DNA from 2 places in the Mesorhizobium sp. P2_A8 genome. Region 1 is predicted to be linked to the other one. Evidence: riboswitches for the same ligand, from Rfam matches in the RefSeq annotation. Region 1 holds a riboswitch; the other holds the start of a gene.
The links. Region 1 has a riboswitch for glycine ahead of AC1D10_RS35100 (D-amino acid dehydrogenase). Riboswitches for the same ligand answer to the same signal wherever they lie in the genome.

Region 1 (10,543 bases):
CTCAGTGCGGACGCCTGAAACGCTTGATCGAGAGAACTGGTAGTATCGGTCCGCCCGATTGCGGTAGAAGGGGAGCCGCTTTTGCGCTTGATAATGCGCAGGCCGGATGGGGTGCCGGCCAAGTCCTTCAGCAAAGCAATGGTACCGCGTGGCGTTCGCGACACCGGGCCTCGCAAAGGTTCGTGTCTGTGGCGAGGCGTTCCGGCGCCCTTCGTGGGCGCGTAAGGTCATTCATCGGGGCTTGGTACAGACTGGTATCACACACTCAGACCGCCAGCTGCGGCAGGTTCCTGAACAGCTCCAGCGCCTCGGGGTTGGCCAGCGCCTCCTTGTTCTTGATGGCGCGGCCATGCACGACGTCGCGCACCGCAAGCTCGGTGATCTTGCCGGATTTGGTGCGCGGAATGTCGGTGACGGCGACGATCTTTGCCGGCACGTGACGGGGGCTCGCCCCGGCGCGGATTTTCGCGCGGATGCGTTTTTCCAGATCCGCGTCCAACTGCACGCCGGCGGCCAGCCGCACGAACAGCACGACCCGCACGTCATTGTCGAAATCCTGGCCGATGCACAGCGCCTCGAGAATCTCGGGCATCTGTTCGACCTGGTTGTAGATCTCCGCCGTGCCGATGCGCACGCCGCCCGGATTGAGCGTCGCGTCGGAGCGGCCATGAATGATCAGGCCGCCATGGGCGGTCCATTCGGCGAAGTCGCCATGACACCAGACATTGTCGAAGCGCTCGAAATAGGCCGCGCTGTATTTCTTGTTCCCGGGGTCGTTCCAGAAGCCGATCGGCATCGACGGAAACGCTTTTGTGCAGACCAGTTCGCCCTTCTCCTGCCTGATCGGCTTGCCGTCATCGTCCCAGACATCGACGGCAAGGCCGAGCCCAGGCCCTTGGATCTCGCCGGTCCAGACCGGTTGGGTCGGCACGCCAAGGACAAAGCAGGAGACGATGTCGGTGCCGCCGGAAACCGAGGCGAGATGCACGTCCTTCTTGATGCCGTCATAGACGAAGCGAAAGTCCTCCGGCGACAGCGGCGAGCCGGTCGAGGAGATGCTGCGCACGCTCGACAGATCATGCGTCCTGATCGGCTTGAGACCGGCCTTGCGCACGGAATCGATGAATTTGGCCGAGGTGCCAAAGAAGGTCATCTTCTCGGCGTCGGCGAAGCTGAACAGGACATTGCCGTCTGGATAGAAGGGCGAACCGTCATAGAGCAGCAGCGTTGCACCTGAGGCCAGGCCCGATACCAGCCAGTTCCACATCATCCAGCCGCAGGTGGTGAAGTAGAAGAAGCGGTCGCCCTCGACCAACCCGGCATGCAGCCGGTGTTCCTTGACATGCTGGATCAGCGTGCCGCCGGCCGAATGCACGATGCATTTGGGAATGCCGGTGGTTCCCGACGAAAACAGGATGTAGAGCGGATGCGCAAACGGCAGCCGCTCGAAGGTGACGGGTTTGGTGGCGAAAGGCGACAGCGCCTCTTCCAGCGCCACGGCCTTGTCGATGACCGCTGCGACATCCCTTGAGGAGCCGAGGTAATCGACGACCAGAACCTTGCGGACGGTTTCGAGCTTCGTGGCAACGGCAGCAATCTTGTCGGCGACTTCGATTGCCTTGCCATTGTACCAATAGCCGTCCGGCGCGATAAAGACGACGGGTTCGATCTGGCCGAACCGATCGAGCACGCCCTGTTCGCCGAAATCGGGGGAACAGGACGACCAGACCGCACCGATCGAGGCCGCCGCCAGCATGGCGGCCACAGTCTCAGGCATGTTGGGCATCATCGCGGCGATGCGGTCGCCCTTTTTCACCTTGAGCGACAGGAAAAGCTGCTGAAAGCGCGAGGTCAGTTGGTGCAGTTCGTTCCACGACAGCCGCCGCTCGATCTTGTCCTCGCCGCGAAAGACGATTGCGTCAGCAGAACCGGTCTTTTTCAGCAGGTTCTCGGCGAAATTCAGTGTCGCATCGGGGAAGAAAGCGGCGCCGGGCATCTTGTCGCCATCGACCAGCAGGGTCTCACCCTTGTCGCCGACAAGCTCGCAGAAGTCCCAGACAAGGCTCCAGAACGCCTCGCGGTCGTCGATCGACCAGCGATGGAGCGTAAAATACGACCCCAACGAGAGGTCGAAGCGAGAAGAAGCCTGGGCTGCGAAGCTGGATAGTGGGCTCTGCTCGATCTGGCAGGACTTCGGAGCCCAAAGTGGCGCCCGTGCTTCTTCAGTCGATATCATCGTTCAGCCAACTCAATATTACGAGAACAATTGCACGGGATTTGACCGACGTTAGAGATCGCGGGCGACAAAAGCCTGTCTCGCCCGCGGGTCGGCGAGCCCCCTGGTCACGGAGCAAGTCGGTCAAATCACCCAGTAGTGGTGGGCTTGATCCGCTTAATCCCGTGACCTCGGCCTGCAAGCAAGGTCTTGAGATCGATTTCGGGATCGCCAACAATCGCAGGGGGGATTTGCCGGCTTGTACGGCTTTTCCTTGCCGACTATCGTCATAGCCGCACACTCCGCCTGCTCAATGGCATTGCCAACGCTCTCAGCCTGATCCGCGCACCCTTCGGGAATGACGCACGACCAGCTCGCTAAGCTAACATTAGAAAGCCTACAGCCGTTCGATAGGGCGTTTTGCGCAAAAGGGCCGCCATTGTGAAACAAATGCCCCATTCAGCGGCGGAAAGTGAAATGCAGACCAATCGCCTACCGTTTGCCCGACGGGCGATGATTTGGCGACCATCTGCCCCGAAGCGCCTACTTATCAATACGCGATGCGCCGTATAGCTGGCGAAAAAGCCTCCGCCTGCTGATAGAGTAGTATGTTTCACCGACTGGAGCGAACTGCGCCAGGCGTTGCATCCCGATCTCGTTTTTGGAGGAAAACTTATAGCATCTGGTGTCAGTGTTAAGGTGACCGGGGCGTTAAGAACGCTACGCGGTGCGTAAGCTGAAACCCGTCAAAAGCGGGATCAAAAAGGGGAATATCATGTCGATCATCATTACCCGCAGACTCCTCATCCAAGCAGCCTCCGCAATAGCCGTGGGGGTTATCGCCTGTCAGGCGAACTTTGCATCAGCTCAAACCAATCCAGGTCCGCTTTCCCAAAGGATAGCGAAGGGCGAGCCGATCCGGCTCGGTTTTTCCGATGAAGTACCCGGCGCATACCTCGGCAAGGATGGCAAGCCCACCGGCTTCGTCAACATAATGACTTTGGGCATCCTGAAGAAGATGGGGTACACCAATATCGAGTCGGTGCAGACCGAATGGGGTGGGCTGATACCAGCCTTGCAAGCTGGGCGATCCGATATCATCACCGGTGGCATGTTCATCCTCGCCTCGCGATGCAAGAATGTGGCCTTCTCCGAGCCTATCTTCAAAATGTCAGATGCATTTATTGTTCCGAAGGGCAACCCGAAGGGTCTTCGCAACTACGATGACGTGAAGAAGAGCGGGGCCACAATTGTTGCCGCGACCGGTACGGCCAACATTGAAAATGCCAAGGCCGCTGGCGTTGATCCTGCCAAGATAATGGAAGTGCCGAGCCCCGTTGAGCTTCTTGCTGCGGTCAAGGCAGGGCGTGCGGACGTTGGAGCGAGCACATCCGTCGTAGTGGAGCAACTTGCGTCCAGCACGAATGGAGAGCTCGAAGCAACTGATCCCTCGGCGATGCCGAAGGAACTTTTCAACTGGGGCGCGATTGGCTTCCGGAAGGAAGACGCCGATTTCATCCCGGCTTTCAACAAGGCTCTTAAGGAATATCTCGGTTCTGACGAGATGATGAAGGCTGTAGCTGAGTACGGCTATAGCAAGACCCTGCTGCCCGGGGACGAAAAAGCTGAATGGATCTGCGCAAACAGGTAGTCAATCTCATGCGGCGAACCTAGTGTTAGGTTCGCCGCGCCTATTTGGTAGCAAATGCCCTCACGGGCGAACGCTCCAGTTGAACGGCGCTGGAGGGAAAGCTCTAGCGGCATGTCATATTTTGAGTTCATCAGCCAGTATGGCGAACGCATTCTGAGCGGGACACTCGTCACGATCATATTGACGATCATCGCCGCCGCCTTGGCTATTTCGATTGCGCTCATTGCTGGCTTGATGCGTTTATCGCCAAATCGCTTTGTCCGCAGTGTCGCGGCCGTGTATGTCGAAATTTTTCGAGGCACCTCCCTGCTCGTGCAGCTCTACTGGATTTTCTTTGTTCTGCCGCTCTTCGGGTTCACTCTTGAAAAATTCACGGCTGGTTTCATCGCGGTCGGCTTGAACCTCGGCGCTTACGGATCGGAATTGGTGCGCGGGGCAATTCTATCGGTTGCCCGCGGTCAGTGGGAAGCCGCGCTTGCACTCAACATGTCAGGCGTACAGCGCATGCGTCGCATTATACTTCCTCAAGCTCTCCTGATCATGCTCCCTCCCTGGGGCAATCTCATGATTGAGCTATTGAAAAGCACCGCCCTGGTCGCACTGATTGCCGTGGCGGATCTGACGTTTCAGGCAAAACAGATCAACTCCTCGACTTTCCTCTCGGCGCAAAGCTTCGGGACCGCCCTGATCATCTACTATGTCGTCGCTCGCTTCCTGATCACGCCCTCGATGAGATGGCTTGAACGGTTCATGGCGCGCAAGATGGGAGAGGCGTGAGGCCGTGCTGAATTGGGATTGGGATTTCACCTGGACGATCCTACCAAGGTTGCTATCAGCCACAGTCAACACGATACTTGCGGCTGGGCTTGGCTACGCGATAGCCGTTGTCCTGGGCCTCGTCCTGGCCCTTCTTCAGCGAACGCGGTCACCCATCTTCACTGCCAGCGTACGAGAAATCATCGAGTTCGTCCGCTCGACGCCATTGGTTCTGCAGGTATTCTTCGTCTTTTACGTCGCCCCTCAATTCGGCATCACGTTATCGCCATGGGTTGCCGGAATGCTTTCTATCGGCGTTCACTACGCGGCCTACCTGTCGGAAGTATATAGAGGCGGTATCGACTCCGTACCAAAGGGTCAGTGGGAAGCCGCAACATCTCTGAACCTCTCTACGACCAGGACGTATTTCCGCATCGTCATACCTCAGGCTCTGCCGCCATCGCTCGCTGGGATGGGGAACTATCTAGTCGGCATCTTCAAGGACACTCCGATCCTATCAGTCATCGGCGTTGCCGAGCTGATGCACGCAGCGAACTCCATCGGTGCGGAAACGTACCGGTTTCTTGAACCTTACACACTGGTCGGCATCATTTTCCTTGCGATATCGCTGCCGACCGCTGCGTTGATCAGAGCATTCGAAGGCTGGATGCGAAGAAAATTGGGACTAACCTGATGACCGATGAAACCCACGCATCTTTTCCGCTTCGCCTCGAAGGCGCCAACGTGCCCATGGTCAGCTTCAGAAAGGTCACGAAGCGATACGGGAGCCTCGTCGTTCTGGACTCGCTTGATCTGGACGTCGCCGAAGGAGAAATGGTCACCATCATCGGCCCTTCGGGATCTGGAAAAACGACGGTTCTCCGTACCTTGATGACACTGGATTCGATCAACGGCGGCGTGATTTACGTGGACGGCGAGCCGCTAACCCACATGTCCGACGGCACGAAACTCGTCCCCGCAAATCAGCGGCACCTGCGTAAGATGCGGTCGAAGATCGGGATGTGCTTCCAACACTTTCACCTCTTTCCGCACATGACAGCACTGGAAAATTGCATGGAGGGCCCGGTCAATGTTCTGGGCCTGTCAAAAAAGGAAGCCCGCGAGCGCTCGGAAGAGCTCCTGCGGATGGTCGGGATGGCCGACAAGCGGGATCAGCATCCTTCGCGCCTGTCCGGCGGCCAGCAACAGCGCGTTGCTATTGCGCGCGCCTTGGCTATGCGCCCCAAGGTGATGCTGTTCGATGAAGTGACGTCGGCGCTGGATCCAGAGGTGATCGGGGAGGTTACCGGAGTGATCAAAAAGCTGGTATCGGAGCACAACCTGACGATGTTGATGGTCACGCACCAGATGGGCTTCGCGCGACAAATCTCCGATCGGGTGAGCTTCTTCTACAAGGGTCGGATCGAAGAGCAGGGAACTCCCGACGAACTCTTCGGCGATCCGAAGAAAGAGCGGACCCAGCAGTTTCTCAGTGCGGTCCGCGAAGCCGTTTAGTGAAGTCGTTGACACACTGATCTGGCTCGTGTCGACCTCGAAGAACATCCGAAGATTTCGCTTTCATGGAAATGTCGAAGCTAGACGTGGAGGACCAACGCTTCGTTTCAAGGCGCCGGCCGCCCTGAGAATCCTCTGCACGACCGGAGGGCGGAAAAGCGATCCTCCCTGATTCTGAGCGGTGGCATCGATCGGAACCGAGTGAAGCAAACTGCCTACTTTCAAAATCCAAGAATGAATAATCGTACTCCGCCAGTCAGCCGCGCATGGTGAAGAACATGGAAGATATTGCAAAGGTGGAGCGTTTCACAGTATCAGAATTCCAATCTCGCGTTTCGCGGGCTCAACAGGCGATGAGGGAGCACCAGCTCGACGGGCTGCTCGTGTCGTCCATGGACAACATCCGATACTTCACTGGGATCGATTCCACTTTTTGGGAGAGCTACGCCAGACCTTGGTTCGTTCTCGTACGGGCTGAAGGCGATCCGATCGCCATAGTTCCCGAGATCGGCCGTTCGATTATGGAAACGCTTTGGGTGAAGGAGATTCGCTCGTGGCCGTCACCACGGCCAGACGACGATGGCACATCGCTCGTGATCCAGGCGGTCTCGGAGTTGCCACGCCGCTTTGGACGTGTCGGTGCTGAGCTCGGAATGGAGTTGCGCGTTGGCATGCCGGTGAGCCAGGTTCTGGATATTATGAAGGGGCTGCAGGGTGTCGAACTGGTCGACGGATCGAAAGCGATATGGCAGCTTCGTATGATCAAAAGCGAAGCCGAAGTCGCGAGGATCAGGACGGCCATCGATATCGCCGGGGGCGTATACGATACGGTTCCAGATTTCGTTCGCATCGGTGACACTGAAAAACGCATCCAGCGTGAGTTCCGGGCTCGCCTGAACTCAAGCGGCGCCAGTTCGATCCCGGTTGTGATCTGCCGCTCGGACATCGGCGGTCCTTTCGAGATCACCGGCGGCCCGCGCGACCGCAAGATCGCCGACGGTGACCTTCTCTTCATCGACACCGGAACCACGTTCGACGGTTACTACTGCGATTATGATCGAAATTACCAAGTCGGCGACGCAACCGATGCGCTACTGCAGGCGCACGAAAAGGTCTGGCAGGCAAACGAGATCGGGTTGAAGTCAGTCCGTGCCGGGGTTTCCGCTGCCTCCGTCTTCCGGGCAATGGCGAAAGTGCTCTCCTCTGGCGAGGAAGACCTGAACAGCAACGGGCGTATGGGCCACGGCCTGGGCCTGCGGGTCACGGAGCCGCCGTCCGTCAAAGTTGAAGACCAAACGGTGCTGCAGGCCGGGATGGTGTTGTGCATCGAGCCCGGGCTCGAGTACGAACCCGGCAAGATCGTTCTTCACGAGGAAACGGTGCTGGTGACCGAAGACGGCATGGAGTTGTTGACCAAGCGGGCCTCACGCCAACTGCCTCGGATCTACTAAGAAATCAAGCGATCGCCTCATGCGTTCTCCTTCCCGAAGGCGTGAGGTGTCCACGCTAACTTAAAGGCTCGTTTCGTTGCCGGGCACATTTTGCCGGGCACGTTTCGTTGCTCCGCACATTTCGCACTAAAACTCCGGCTGTCTGCGGTACTAATGCCGTGTCCACAAGGTGGAACGGGAGAGATCGGCGAGAGCCGGCGCCGACGGAGCAACCCCCCAAGGAAACTCTCAGGCACCAGTGACCGTTCGTGCCGGACAATCTGGAGAGAGGCGCCTCGCGCCCACCGAAGGGGAACGCCGGAATCCGGTCAAGCTCTCAGGTACCGAGACAGATTTGGGGATCGCCGCAGGTTCACGCCTGCAACCGTTGATCCATTGGAGTTCCTCAAATGCCCAGAATTGTCGTGATCGGCGCCGGTATCACCGGAGTGTCGACAGCCTATGCCCTGTTGGAACGGGGATACGAAGTCACCGTGTTCGAAAAGCAGCGCTACGCGGCGATGGAGACATCATTTGCTAACGGAGGGCAGCTCTCCGCCTGCAACGCCGAAGTCTGGAACCATTGGTCGACCGTCATCAAGGGTATCAAGTGGATGGCGCGAAGGGACGCCCCGCTCCTGATGAACCCTTCTCCATCCTGGCATAAGTACAGCTGGCTGGCGGAATTCATGGCGAACATCGGCCGCTACCGGGAGAACACGATCGCTACCACGCGGCTGGCGATTTTCGCCAGGCAGCACATGTTCGGCATCGCTGAGCGGGAAGGGATCGACTTCGACCACGTGCGCAAGGGAATCCTTCACGTCCATTACGACAAGGCAGGGTACGATCATGCGTCGAAGGTGAACGAGATGCTTGTCGAGGGCGGACTGGACCGCCATCCGGTCACCCCCAAGGAAATCGCCGAGATCGAGCCGGTGCTTTCCGGCAAGTTTCACGGTGGCTTCTACACGCCGTCGGATTCAACCGGCGACATCCACAAGTACACAGGCGGACTCGCTCAGGTCTGTGAGAGCAGGGGCGCGCGCTTCACCTACGATGCCGACGTGACCTCGATCACCAAGCGTGACGGGTTCCGCATCGCCTTCTCGACGAAGGGTGGCATCAAGGATGAGCTTCAGGCAGACGCTGTCGTCGTTTGTGCAGGTGTCCATAGCCGCACCATAGGCGCAATGCTGGGCGACCGGATCAACATCTATCCGGTCAAGGGCTACTCGATCACAGTCGATCTCGCTGACGAACTGTCCCAAGCTTCGGCTCCGTGGGTCAGTATCCTTGACGACCGGGCGAAGATCGTCACCAGCAGGTTGGGAACATCCCGGTTCCGCGTTGCCGGGACCGCTGAATTCAACGGCGCGAACCGGGATATAAGGGACGACCGTGTCAGGCCCCTCGTGGAATGGACGCGTACGCTCTTCCCAGGAGTTGCCACCAGTAACGTCATCCCGTGGGCAGGATTACGGCCCATGATGCCGAACATGATGCCAAAGGTCGGCAAGGGAAAGATCCCTGGAGTCTTTTACAATACGGGCCACGGTCATCTGGGCTGGACGCTCTCGGCAGCAACCTCGGCGGCGCTTGCCGAGGTCATAGGCGGGGAAATCCCGGTCGACCTGAGAGTGGCCGCATGAAGATGACTGACATATTTGCGGCTGGCGGCCTTCCCATCGAACTTGCTGGACTGAAGGTGGCGCGCGAACTGCGCGACTTCATCCGGGAGGAGGCCCTTCTACTGGTATCACGCCTGAAGCCTTTTGGGCGGCATTCTCTTCAATCGTCCATGATCTTGCACCGACTAACCGCGATTTGCTCGCACTCCGCGAGCTGATGCAGAACAGGATCGATAGCTGGCACCGCGAGAACGGCACACCCGTCGACCTCGACGCATACAAATCGTTCCTGCGCGAGATGGGTTACATCGTGCCTGAAGGCGAGGATTTCACTATCTCGACGACAAACGTCGATCCTGAGATCGCGACGATCGCCGGGCCGCAGCTCGTCGTGCCGGTGATCAACGCGCGCTTCTCGCTGAATGCCGCCAATGCCCGCTGGGGCTCTCTCTATGACGCACTTTACGGGACGGACGCGATCTCCGAGGAAGACGGCGCCGAAAGAGGCAGGAGCTACAATCCCGTGCGCGGCGACAAGGTGATCGCCTGGGCGCGGAAATTCCTCGACGAGGCCATCCCGCTGAATTGGGGATCGTGGTCCGATGTCAGCAGGCTCGTCGTCGCGAATGGCGCTGTTGAAATGCACACTTTCAGAGACCTAGCACGACAGGTTTCAGGAAGGTTTTCCGAACACGCAGTGACTGTCCTGCGTGACGGCTCGCAGTTCGCCGGCTATCGCGGCGAACCGAACAAGCCAATCGCGTTCCTTTTCCGGAACCACAGCTTGCATATCGAGATCGTTATCGATCCAGACTCCGAAATCGGCAGAGCCGATCCCGCCGGCATCTCCGACGTGCGGCTGGAATCCGCCATTACGACGATCATGGATTGCGAGGATTCGGTCGCCGCAGTCGATGCCGCGGACAAGGTCAGTGTCTACCGCAACTGGCTTGGCCTGATGATGGGCGATTTGGCTGAACAGGTGACCAAGGGCGGCAAGACTTTTACCCGCCGCCTCAACCCAGACGTCGTCTACAATGCGCCGGACGGTTCCAAGTTCGAGCTGCGTGCGCGTTCCCTGATGCTAGTGCGCAATGTAGGTCATCTTATGACCAACCCCGCAGTCCTCGATCGCGAGGGTAACGAGGTGCCGGAGGGCATCTTAGATGCGTTCGTGACGGCGGCCGTCGCGCTGCACGACATCGGTAGAAACGGTCGCAGGGCGAACTCACCCGCGGGCTCGTTATATGTCGTGAAGCCGAAGATGCATGGACCTGCCGAAGTCGCCTTTGCCGTGGAATTGTTCGCTCGCGTCGAGCAGGCGCTGGGCCTGATGCCGAACACG
Region 2 (10,543 bases), on a different contig from region 1:
CGCGCAGTTGAAGTCCATCGGGCTGGAGCCCTATGACTGCCTCAATCCCGGCCTGATGGACTATATCGCCACCTGGACGGCGAAGAAGTCCGGCGCCTTGCCGGCGTAACAGCCGATCGGATCACATCCATGGGGCCGGACGAAATCGCCCGGCCCCATATTCATTGGAACCCACGATGCCCGCACCGTCAATTCTCGTCGACGCCGATGCCTGCCCGGTCAAAGCCGAGGTCGAAAAGGTCGCCGAGCGCCACGGCGTCGTTGTCACCTATGTCTCCAATGGTGGCCTGCGGCCTTCGCGCGATCCGATGATCCGCAACGTCGTGGTGTCAAAGGGCGCCGACGCCGCCGACGACTGGATCGTCGACAATGCGCACGCCAACGACATCGTGATCACATCAGACATTCCGCTCGCCGCCCGTGCGGTGGCGCTCGGTGCCCATGTGCTCGGGCCGACCGGGCGCCCTTTCACACCGGAAACGATCGGCATGGCGGTGGCGATGCGCGACCTCAAGCAGCATCTGCGCGAGACCGGCGAAAGCAAGGGCTACAATGCCAGCTTCGCGCCGCAGGACCGCTCGCGGTTTCTCGGCGAACTCGACCGCATCTTGCGGCGCGCCCTCAAATCCGCCACACCGCAGTAGAAACCGAGCGCCATCCAAGGGTGGGACCGCCATGGCTGCCGAAACCCCGACGAAGAACCCCATGCAGCGCCACATGCTGTTCGCGATGTCGTTCGGCTTCGGCGTTGTGGCACTTGTCGTGGCGTTGCTGCTGCATGCCTCGCTCGCCTATTCGATCGGCGCCAACGCATTCTTTGCCGCCTACGTCATCCTTGTCGTCGCGCAGATGCCAAAGTTCACCGGCAGGTATCTGAGCAAGAATGCGCGCGCCACCGACCAGCCGGTGCTGGTCATCTTCGCGGTGACGCTTGTCGTCGTCGGCGTTGCCACCTTCTCGCTGTTTCAACTGATCAACCAGAAAGACAGCGCTCACCCTGTCGAGCTTGGCTTTGCGCTTTTGTCGATCCCGCTCGGCTGGTTCACCATCCATGCCATGGCAGCGCTCCATTATGCCCATGTCTACTGGATGGACGGCGATGCGGTCGACGCCGAAACCAAGAAGAAAATCCCGGTCGGCGGCCTGCTGTTCCCAGGCGACAAGCGGCCGGAAGGCTGGGATTTCCTCTACTTCTCGACGGTCATCGGCATGACCGCGCAGACTGCCGACACCAACATCTCGACAACGCATATGCGTTGTGTCGTGCTTGTCCATTCGATCCTGTCGTTCTTCTTCAACACGGTGATCGTCGCCGCGGCCGTCAATCTCGCGGTCAGCCTGGGCAGCCCATAATAATTCCGTGATCGGATGAAACATCGGTTTGGTTGGCGACGTATCAGGAGGACAATGAACGCGCAGGCCACGCCGCGAGGCCGGGAGACGAGACAAGATGGAATCGGTTGCCAGAAGCCAAGCCGCCGCCGGACCGGATGCGCCCGCTTCGAATGACACAACGCTGATCTATCGGCAGTCGCGCTGGACGCGGCTGACGCACTGGATCTGGGCCATCTCGCTGTTCTTCATGCTGCTGTCCGGCCTGCAGATTTTCAACGCCCGCCCACAGCTCTACATCGGCAAGCAGTCGGGCTTCGACTACAACAACACCATCTTCGCCATAGGCGCCGAAAACACCGACGCCGGCACGCGCGGCTATACCGAAATCTTCGGGCATCGCTTCGACACCACAGGCGTGCTCGGCTGGTCCGGTCCGGCCGGCAACGAAACGGCGCGCGGCTTTCCGTCCTGGGCGACCATCCCGTCCTATTATGACCTCGGCACCGCCCGCGTCATCCATTTCTTCTTTGCCTGGATACTGACCACGACCTTGATCGTCTGGCTGGTCGCCAGCACTGTGAATGGCCATCTGCGTCGCGATCTGGCGCCGCGCCTCGACGATCTCAAGCGCCTGCCGCAGGACATCGTCGACCACGCCAAGCTCAAATTCCACCACACGCGGGAATACAACACGCTGCAGAAGATGGCCTATGGCGGCGTGCTGTTCGTGCTTTTGCCGCTGATGATCATCACCGGCCTGGCTATGTCGCCCAGCATGAACTCGGTGCTGCCGTTCCTCAACGATCTGCTCGGTGGCCGGCAGACGGCGCGCACCATCCATTTCACCGTCATGGTGCTGCTGGTCGCCTTCTTCGTCGTCCACATTCTGATGATCCTGGCTGCTGGCCCGATCAACGAACTGCGCTCGATCATCACCGGCTGGTACCGCACCGATCCTCCCGCACAGGGCGACAATTCCACCGAGAGGAGTGCGTGACATGGGTAAGTTCCAGATCAGCCGCCGGAAATTCCTGACGGGTGCCGGCCTTGGCGCCTCCGGCATCATGCTGTCGGGCTGCGACGCTTTCGACAGCCAGCTTAGCATTGGCAGCGGCCTGCGCAGCTTCCTCGAAAACGCCAATGGCCTGACATACCGGGCGCAACGCCTGCTTGCCGGCCGCGATGCGCTGGCGCCGGAATTCACCGAGGCCGATATCCGCCAGCCGCAGCGGCCGAACGGCGTCACGGCGCCGGACGACGACGTCTACAAGGGTCTACTCGCCAACAATTTCGCCGACTGGCGGCTGGAGGTTTCGGGTCTTGTCGAAAAGCCGCTGTCACTTAGCCGCGAGCAATTGATGACCATGCCGAGCCGCACCCAGATCACCCGCCACGACTGCGTCGAAGGCTGGAGTTGCATCGCCAAATGGACCGGCACGCCGCTGTCGCTGGTGCTCGACCAGGCGGTGGTCAAGCCGCAGGCCCGCTACGTCATGTTCCATTGTCTCGACACGATCGACCGCAGTCTCTCCGGCGACATCAAATACTACGGCACGATCGACCTGATCGACGCCCGCCACCCGCAGACGATCCTTGCCTATGGGCTGAATGGCAAGCCGCTGCCGGTCGAGAACGGCGCGCCGCTGCGTGTCCGCGTCGAGCGTCAGCTTGGCTACAAGATGCCGAAATATCTCTACAAGATCGAGCTGGTCGACGGCTTCGCCAATGTCGGCGGCGGCAGGGGTGGCTATTGGGAAGACAATGGCTACGACTGGTACGGTGGAATCTGAACCGCAAAGCGCAAGATGATGATCGGCCCGGGGGCGTAGCGAGCGCCGCCGCGTGTTCAGGCTACCTTGTCGAGCAGCGGCTTCAGCGCCGGGTGGATTTCTGGCGAGGCATGCTTGATCAGGGTCAGCAGCGCGCGCTCGTTCTCGTACAGCGGCCTGTCCGCCCCGATGTGCTCGATCAGCCAGCTGGCTTCGCCGGCATCGATCGTCTCGGCGCGGCGCGCCAGGGCTTCAGTCGCCCTGTTCTTGGCTTCCCACTCGGCCTCGATGTCGTCGGGGGACCGGTAGGCCTCCATGATGCCGGCGAGGCCGCCGGAGACCATGCGGCTGAAGAAGCCGCCGATTTCCGGATCGGCGTGTTCCAGGAAGGCATCACGGCGCAGCGCCACATCGCGTGTCGGCGCCTCATAGCCGGCCGAGCACATGACGAAATTGGCGATCGCCTTGACGAACAGATCGTTCCAGGACGGATCGTTCTCGGCCTGGGCTGTCCGCTCATTGATCTTGAACAGCACTTCGGCCTCGGCACGGGTGATGGCGATGTTGCCGTCACCGCCATGTGCGTGGAGGATCCGGCGCAAAAGCTCGACCTCCGCCTTGGCGATCAGTCCGGGAACCAGCGCACCGCCAAGCATGAGCGGCCCCTTGCCGTCGATGACGGCGTGGGCGACCTGCTCCAGCGCATAGACGCAAAGCTGGCTCAGCGACGATCTCGCCTCTTCCAGCACATGGACCAGCAGCTCGAGTTCGGTGCGGCTGTCGACCATGCCGTCTCGCGAGATCGTGCGGATCAGCCACTCGGCATTGTCCTGCGAGATGTAGCCCGACGGCTTTTCCTGGTGGACGATGTAGTCGGTGACCGCTTCGACGAAAAAGCCCGGCCATTCCTGGCACTTCTCCTTCGCCGTGGCGTCGAGCGCGAACAGTGCCTCGGCCTCGCCGCGCGTCACCACGCCATCGCCGAACACTTCATGGCGCAACATGGCCACGTCTTCCCTGGTGATGCGGCTTTTCGAGGTCAGCCCCGCCACCGGCGCACTCATGATCAATTCGCCCATTTGTCGTCCCCGTCCGCTGCCGGCAAGCGCCGGCGCAAAGCCTCATGGCTGCCAACATATCAGCAGTGTCTTGAAAATCCGGCAAACGGCGTGGTTAGCGAAGACTTGTCAGCAACACGTCGCAGGCAGGTGACAATGTGTCGTCGACGGGCTATGGATGACGAGTCGAGGGCTCTTGCGAGTCCTACCTGTTTGCGGGAGAGAGCAGCGAAAGCTGCCGCCGAAGGGGAAATCGCCCGAAATCTCTCAGGCAAAAGAACCGTAGACGGGAAAGACACTCTGGAAAGTCGGGGCTTGCCCCCGCGCCGAAGGTGTAAGCGCCGCTGACAGAGTTCCGGTTGCGCGAGTCTCTCAGGCTTCAGACAGAGGGGCACGGACTGGTCGCCATTCGCGGCCGATTGCGTGCGACTCTGGAGATGACATGACGGGCGACGACACCAAACACCTTCCCCTGGAAGATATCCACGTAGCCGCCGGTGCACGCTTTGGCGCCTTTGCCGGCTGGTCGATGCCGCTGACCTATCCGGCCGGCGTCATGAAGGAGCATCTTCACACCCGCGAGCATGCCGGCCTGTTCGACATCTCGCATATGAAACTGTTCGAGATCAGCGGGCGCGAAGTGGTTGCGTTGCTCAACCGCGCCTGTCCTGTGGATGCCGGCGCGCTCGAAATCTCGCAGTCCAAACTGTCCTTCTTCCTCAATGAAGCAGGAGGCATTCTGGACGACCTGATCGTCACCAGGCTGGGCGACCAGCGCTTCATGGTGGTCGCCAACGCAGGCAACGCCGTGGCCGACGAAAAGCATTTGCGTGCGCTTGCCGCGGATTTCGACGCCAGGGTCGAGCCACTCGATCGCGTCTTCCTTGCCGTCCAGGGCCCGGAAGCCTGGGCAGCCCTTTCCCGCGCCGGCATCGAGACCGGCTCACTGCTGTTCATGCATGGGGTCGAGCCACGGCAGAACTGGTTCATGAGCCGCTCCGGCTACACCGGCGAAGACGGTTTCGAGATCGGCCTGCCAGAGACAGATGCGCGCGACCTCGTCGCGAAATTGCTCGGCGATGAGCGCGTGCTGTGGATCGGCCTTGCCGCTCGCGACAGCCTCCGACTGGAGGCTGGGCTGTGCCTGCACGGCCAGGACATCACACCGGAGACCGACCCGGCCAGCGCCGGACTGACGTGGGCGATCCCGAAAGATATCCGCGCCTCCGGCGCTTTCATCGGCGCCGACGCCCTGCGAGCCGCCGTAGAACGGGGACCCGCGCAAAGGCGGGTTGGGTTGAAGCCGGAGGGCCGCCAGCCGGTACGCGCCGGCGCCGCGCTCTTCGATGCCGACGGCAATCCCGCCGGTCATGTCACGTCAGGCGGCTTCGGCCCCTCGGCCGGCCATCCGGTAGCCATGGGTTATGTCGCAACGCCGCTGGCAAAGCCCGGCACACGGGTTTTCGCCGACGTGCGCGGCACGAAAATCCCTGTCGATATCAGCTCCCTGCCCTTCACACCGCATCGCTACCGCAAAGGATGAATCCGATGGCAAAGACCTATTTCACCGAAGATCACGAATGGCTCCGCGTCGAGGGCGGCATCGCCACGGTCGGCATCACCGACTACGCGCAGGAGCAGCTTGGTGATCTCGTCTTCGTCGAACTGCCCGAAACGGGCAAAAAGCTCGCCAAGGGCGATACCGCCGTGGTGGTCGAGTCCGTCAAAGCGGCATCCGACGTCTACGCGCCGGTCGACGGCGAAATCACCGAGGCCAACGGCACGCTTTCGTCGGATCCATCGCTGGTCAATTCGGCGGCAACCGGCGCCGGTTGGTTGTGGAAGATGAAGCTGGCCAATGAGAGCCAGTTGGAAGGCCTCATGGATGAGGCCGCCTACCTGGCCCACATCGGCTGAAAGCAGGACCAAAAAAGATGACCGCAGCACTCACCCCCTTCTCGGCCCGCCACATTGGCCCCGGCCTCAACGATGTCAGAGCCATGCTGGCCGTGATCGGCGTTCCCTCGGTTGAGACGCTGATCAGCCAGGCCGTGCCGAGATCGATCCGCCTCGACTTGCCGCTGAACCTGCCCGTGCCGGCCAGCGAAGCTGAAGCCCTGGCCGAATTGTCAGCGACGATGGCAAAGAACACGGTGTTGAAGAGCTTCATCGGCGCCGGCTATCACGGTGTCGATGTGCCGCCGGTGATCCAGCGCAATCTGTTCGAGAACCCGGCCTGGTACACGGCCTACACGCCCTACCAGGCCGAGATCAGCCAGGGCCGGCTCGAAATGCTGTTCAATTTCCAGACCCTGGTCGCAGAGCTGACCGGTCTGCCGGTGGCTTCGGCCTCGCTACTCGATGAAGCCACCGCCGTCGCGGAGGCGGTCGGCATCGCGCTGCGCCATCATCGCGACAAGCGCACCAAGGTGGCGCTGGCCGGCACGCCGCATCCGCAGACGCTGGATGTCGTGCGCACCCGCGCAGAACCGCTCGACATCGAGATCGACGGCGAGACGATCGACGACAACACCGCCGCCCTGCTGGTCTCCTGGCCGGACACGTTCGGCGTCTATGGCGACCACAAGGCAGCGATCGAGAAGGCTCGCGCCACCGGCGCACTGGTCATCTTCATTGCCGATCCGCTCGGCCTGACGCTGACCGACGCACCGGCGAAACTCGGCGCCGACATCGCCGTCGGCCCGATGCAGCGCTTCGGCGTGCCGATGGGCTTTGGCGGCCCGCACGCCGCCTATTGCGCCGTCTCCGACAAGCTGACCCGGCTGATGCCCGGCCGCCTCGTCGGCCAATCGACCGACAGCAAGGGCCGCCCGGGCTATCGTCTTGCGCTGCAGACGCGCGAGCAGCACATCCGCCGCGACAAGGCGACCTCCAACATCTGCACCGCGCAGGCGCTGCTCGCCAATATGGCGACGGCCTATGCCATCTGGCACGGCCCTGCCGGATTGCAGGCGATCGCCGGACGCATCCATGGGCTGGCCAACCGCCTGGCCGCCGGTCTAAAGGCATCAGGTGTTTCGGTGCTCGGTGCCAGCCGCTTCGACACGGTGACGGCGGAGGTCAAAGGCAAGGCCGCGGCAATCGCATCTGCCGCTGAAAAGACCGGCCGGCTGTTGCGCATCATCGACGCCGACCATGTCGCCGTCTGTTTCGACGAGACCTCGACCGATGCCGATGTGGAGGCGATCGCCGCGCTGTTTGGCGCCAAGGCTGGGACCGCCGCTGCCAGCACCGTGCCTGGCAAGCCGCGTGGCAAGGAGTTCCTCACCCAACCCGTCTTCCACGAGAACCACTCGGAAACCGAGATGATGCGCTTCCTGCGCAGGCTGGCCGATAAGGATCTGGCGCTCGACCGCGCCATGATCCCGCTCGGATCCTGCACCATGAAGCTCAACGCCGCCGCCGAGATGATGCCGGTCAGCTGGCCAAGCATTGCCAATCTCCATCCCTTCGCGCCGGCCGCGCACTCGGCTGGCTATCGCGCCATGATCGGCGAACTGGAAGGATGGCTGTCGGAGATCACCGGCTTCGACGCCGTCACCTTGCAGCCCAATGCCGGCAGCCAGGGCGAATATGCCGGCCTGCTTGCCATTCGCGGCTACCACCGCTCGCGTGGCGACAGCCATCGCACCGTCTGCCTGATCCCGTCCTCGGCGCATGGCACCAATCCGGCGAGTGCGGCGATGGCGGGCATGAGCGTCGTCGTCGTGCGCTGCAGCGAGGATGGCAATATCGACATGGACGATATGAGGGCCAAGGCCAATGAGCATTCAAGAAATCTCGCGGCGCTGATGTTCACCTATCCCTCGACGCATGGCGTCTACGAGGAAGGCGCGCGCCACCTCTGCGCCCTCATTCACGAGCATGGCGGCCAGGTCTATTTCGACGGCGCCAACCTCAACGCCCTGGTCGGTCTCGCCCGCCCCGGCGACATCGGCGCCGACGTCTGCCATATGAACCTGCACAAGACCTTCTGCATCCCGCATGGCGGCGGCGGCCCGGGCGTCGGCCCGATCGGCGTCAAGGCGCATCTGCAGCCGTATCTGCCGGGCCACGTCACCGAAGGCTCGGGCCATGCGGTGTCGGCCGCCCCTTTCGGCAGCGCTTCGATCCTGCCGATCACCTGGATGTACATCCGCATGATGGGCGCTTCCGGCCTGAAGCAGGCTACGGAAACCGCCATCATCTCGGCCAACTATGTGGCGACGCGGCTCGCGCCGCATTTCCCGCTTCTCTACAAGGGCAGGCACGATCGCATCGCGCATGAATGCATCCTCGACACCCGCGTGCTCAAGGACAGCGCCGGCATCAGCGTCGACGACATCGCCAAACGGCTGATCGACTATGGTTTCCATGCGCCGACCATGTCTTTCCCGGTCGCCGGCACGCTGATGGTGGAGCCGACCGAGTCCGAGCCCAAGCGCGAACTCGACCGTTTTTGCGAGGCAATGATCGCCATCGCTGGCGAGGCCGCCAAGGTGGCCAAGGGCGAATGGCCCTTGGCCGACAACCCGCTGGTCAATGCACCGCACACAGCCGCCGAGGCACTGGCCAGCCAGTGGAGCCATCCCTATTCGCGGCTGGAGGCGGCCTACCCCGCCGGTGACGCCGACACAGCAGCCAAATACTGGCCGCCGGTGTCGCGCATCGACAATGTTGCCGGCGACCGCAACCTGGTCTGTTCCTGCCCCCCGCTGTCGGACTATCTGGGTGCGGCGGAATAACTACGCTGAGCGCAAGGCCGGCTTCACCGGTTCGGCCTTGCCCGTCCTTTTGCGGCTGATGACGCAATTTCGCCCGGCGCGCTTGGCGGCATAGAGCGCTGCGTCGGCCTCGGCCAGCACGTCATCGAGGCTGCGGCCGTCGGCCTCGCCAAAGCCGATGCCGCCGCTGACCGTGCTGCGCAACGGACCAATCTGGGTGGCAACGATTTCGGTGCCGAAGGCGACGCCGATCTTGCTGGCGAGATCGTAGGCCCTTTCATCCGTCATCCGCGATATGACAACGGCGAATTCCTCGCCGCCGAGGCGAAAGGCGTCGACGCCGGTTCTGGCATATTTCTTGATGACCGCGGCGAAGCGGCACAGGACCTGGTCGCCGACCGGGTGACCGTAGACGTCGTTCGTCCGCTTGAAGTGGTCGAGGTCAAACATGACGACGAACATGAATGGACCGAAACTCCGCTCCCCATAGAGCGATTTCAGCGCCCGACGGTTCATCAACCCCGTCAGCGGGTCGGTCATGGTCTCGGCCTTCAGCTCGATCTGCGCCTGCAGATGATGGAGGGAGAGCGTCAACGCGCCGAGCCCGGTCATGCAAGCCACCGCCACCACGGAATTCAGCCGTTCGGCCCAGTTGTCGGGTGCGACCGCGAGCACCCACTGCCCCCTGCCCAGCAGAACCATGCCACAGAGCGCAAAGGACACCGCACAGGTGCCGCTCAGAAACGAAACCACCAGCAGGATCCGGCGATCATGGCTGCCGTTGATCCAGAACATCGCGCCGATCGCCGACAGCAGCGCCGTTACCGTCGCGTAGGTGATGATGAAGCCGACACCATCAAGGCCGATGAAGGTCACGGCCGCACAGACCGCCATGGCGGCAAGGGTCGGTGCAAAGGCACGTCGATAGCCAGGCACGCCGAGATATTGCATGGCCGACAAGCAGATGATCAGGAATCCCAGGCTCAGCAGCACGAGCACGATCTGGCAGAGCAGTGGATCAGGCACCTTGGTGTATCGCCAGAACAGGATCACATGCGCGACGAGCACCAGAATGCCGCACGCCACGGTCAGGACGAAGCCCGCCTTGGGCGCGGTGCACCAGATCGCGAACATGGTAACGCTCAGGCAGATCCCCGACAGCGCGGCCGCGAGCAGGAGCGAACTGAAGTCCAGCATGTCAGGCGAGAGCCTCTCGAGCGTCGGTGGGTGCGCTGCATTCTAGGTCAGCGGCAGCCCTCGGATACGGTTTTCGGCCGACCTTTCGACGCAACCTGCGGATAGGGTTTACAAAGCGTCGATGCCCTGTGTCCCGAAACCGCACCCTTGGACGCGACGACCGGATCAGCCCTTGTTCAGCAGAGCGAGATTGGCGTTGACGACCGTGGGATCGGCCATGCCGGCCTTCGCTTCGAGCAGCAGCGCCTTGGCCTTCTTGCGATTGCCACGCAACAGTTGCGAATACCCCATGTTGTTGACGATCTGCGGCTTGCGGCCGGCGACTTTCAAAAGCTGGTTGTAGGCACGGTCAGCAAAGTCGAAGCGGCCAAGCTCGTCATACGAAGCGGCGAGCCCCATCCAGGCTTCGGCATTGTCGGCCTTCAACTCGACAGCCTTGCGGAAATGCTGTTCGGCGAGG

Region 2: linked by a shared signal. The riboswitch ahead of gcvT (glycine cleavage system aminomethyltransferase GcvT) and the one ahead of AC1D10_RS35100 (D-amino acid dehydrogenase) in region 1 are both predicted to bind glycine.

What each region holds. Positions count from the first base shown of each region.
Region 1 covers NZ_JBFUDB010000020.1:527-11,069, forward strand. The annotation lists gene AC1D10_RS35070 (acetoacetate--CoA ligase) at 266-2,236, opposite strand; gene ehuB (ectoine/hydroxyectoine ABC transporter substrate-binding protein EhuB) at 2,991-3,866, shown strand; gene ehuC (ectoine/hydroxyectoine ABC transporter permease subunit EhuC) at 3,978-4,643, shown strand; gene ehuD (ectoine/hydroxyectoine ABC transporter permease subunit EhuD) at 4,648-5,316, shown strand; gene ehuA (ectoine/hydroxyectoine ABC transporter ATP-binding protein EhuA) at 5,373-6,137, shown strand; gene AC1D10_RS35095 (M24 family metallopeptidase) at 6,416-7,588, shown strand; glycine riboswitch at 7,754-7,843, shown strand; glycine riboswitch at 7,846-7,923, shown strand; gene AC1D10_RS35100 (D-amino acid dehydrogenase) at 7,978-9,219, shown strand; partial or broken gene AC1D10_RS35105 (malate synthase G) at 9,222-10,543, shown strand, end outside.
Region 2 covers NZ_JBFUDB010000014.1:113,586-124,128, reverse strand. The annotation lists gene gfa (S-(hydroxymethyl)glutathione synthase) at 1-109, shown strand, start outside; gene AC1D10_RS33500 (YaiI/YqxD family protein) at 177-644, shown strand; gene AC1D10_RS33495 (DUF1345 domain-containing protein) at 676-1,353, shown strand; gene AC1D10_RS33490 (cytochrome b/b6 domain-containing protein) at 1,451-2,332, shown strand; gene AC1D10_RS33485 (molybdopterin-binding protein) at 2,334-3,125, shown strand; gene AC1D10_RS33480 (hypothetical protein) at 3,182-4,183, opposite strand; glycine riboswitch at 4,369-4,455, shown strand; gene gcvT (glycine cleavage system aminomethyltransferase GcvT) at 4,605-5,705, shown strand; gene gcvH (glycine cleavage system protein GcvH) at 5,711-6,079, shown strand; gene gcvP (aminomethyl-transferring glycine dehydrogenase) at 6,097-8,907, shown strand; gene AC1D10_RS33460 (GGDEF domain-containing protein) at 8,908-10,083, opposite strand; gene AC1D10_RS33455 (tetratricopeptide repeat protein) at 10,249-10,543, opposite strand, start outside.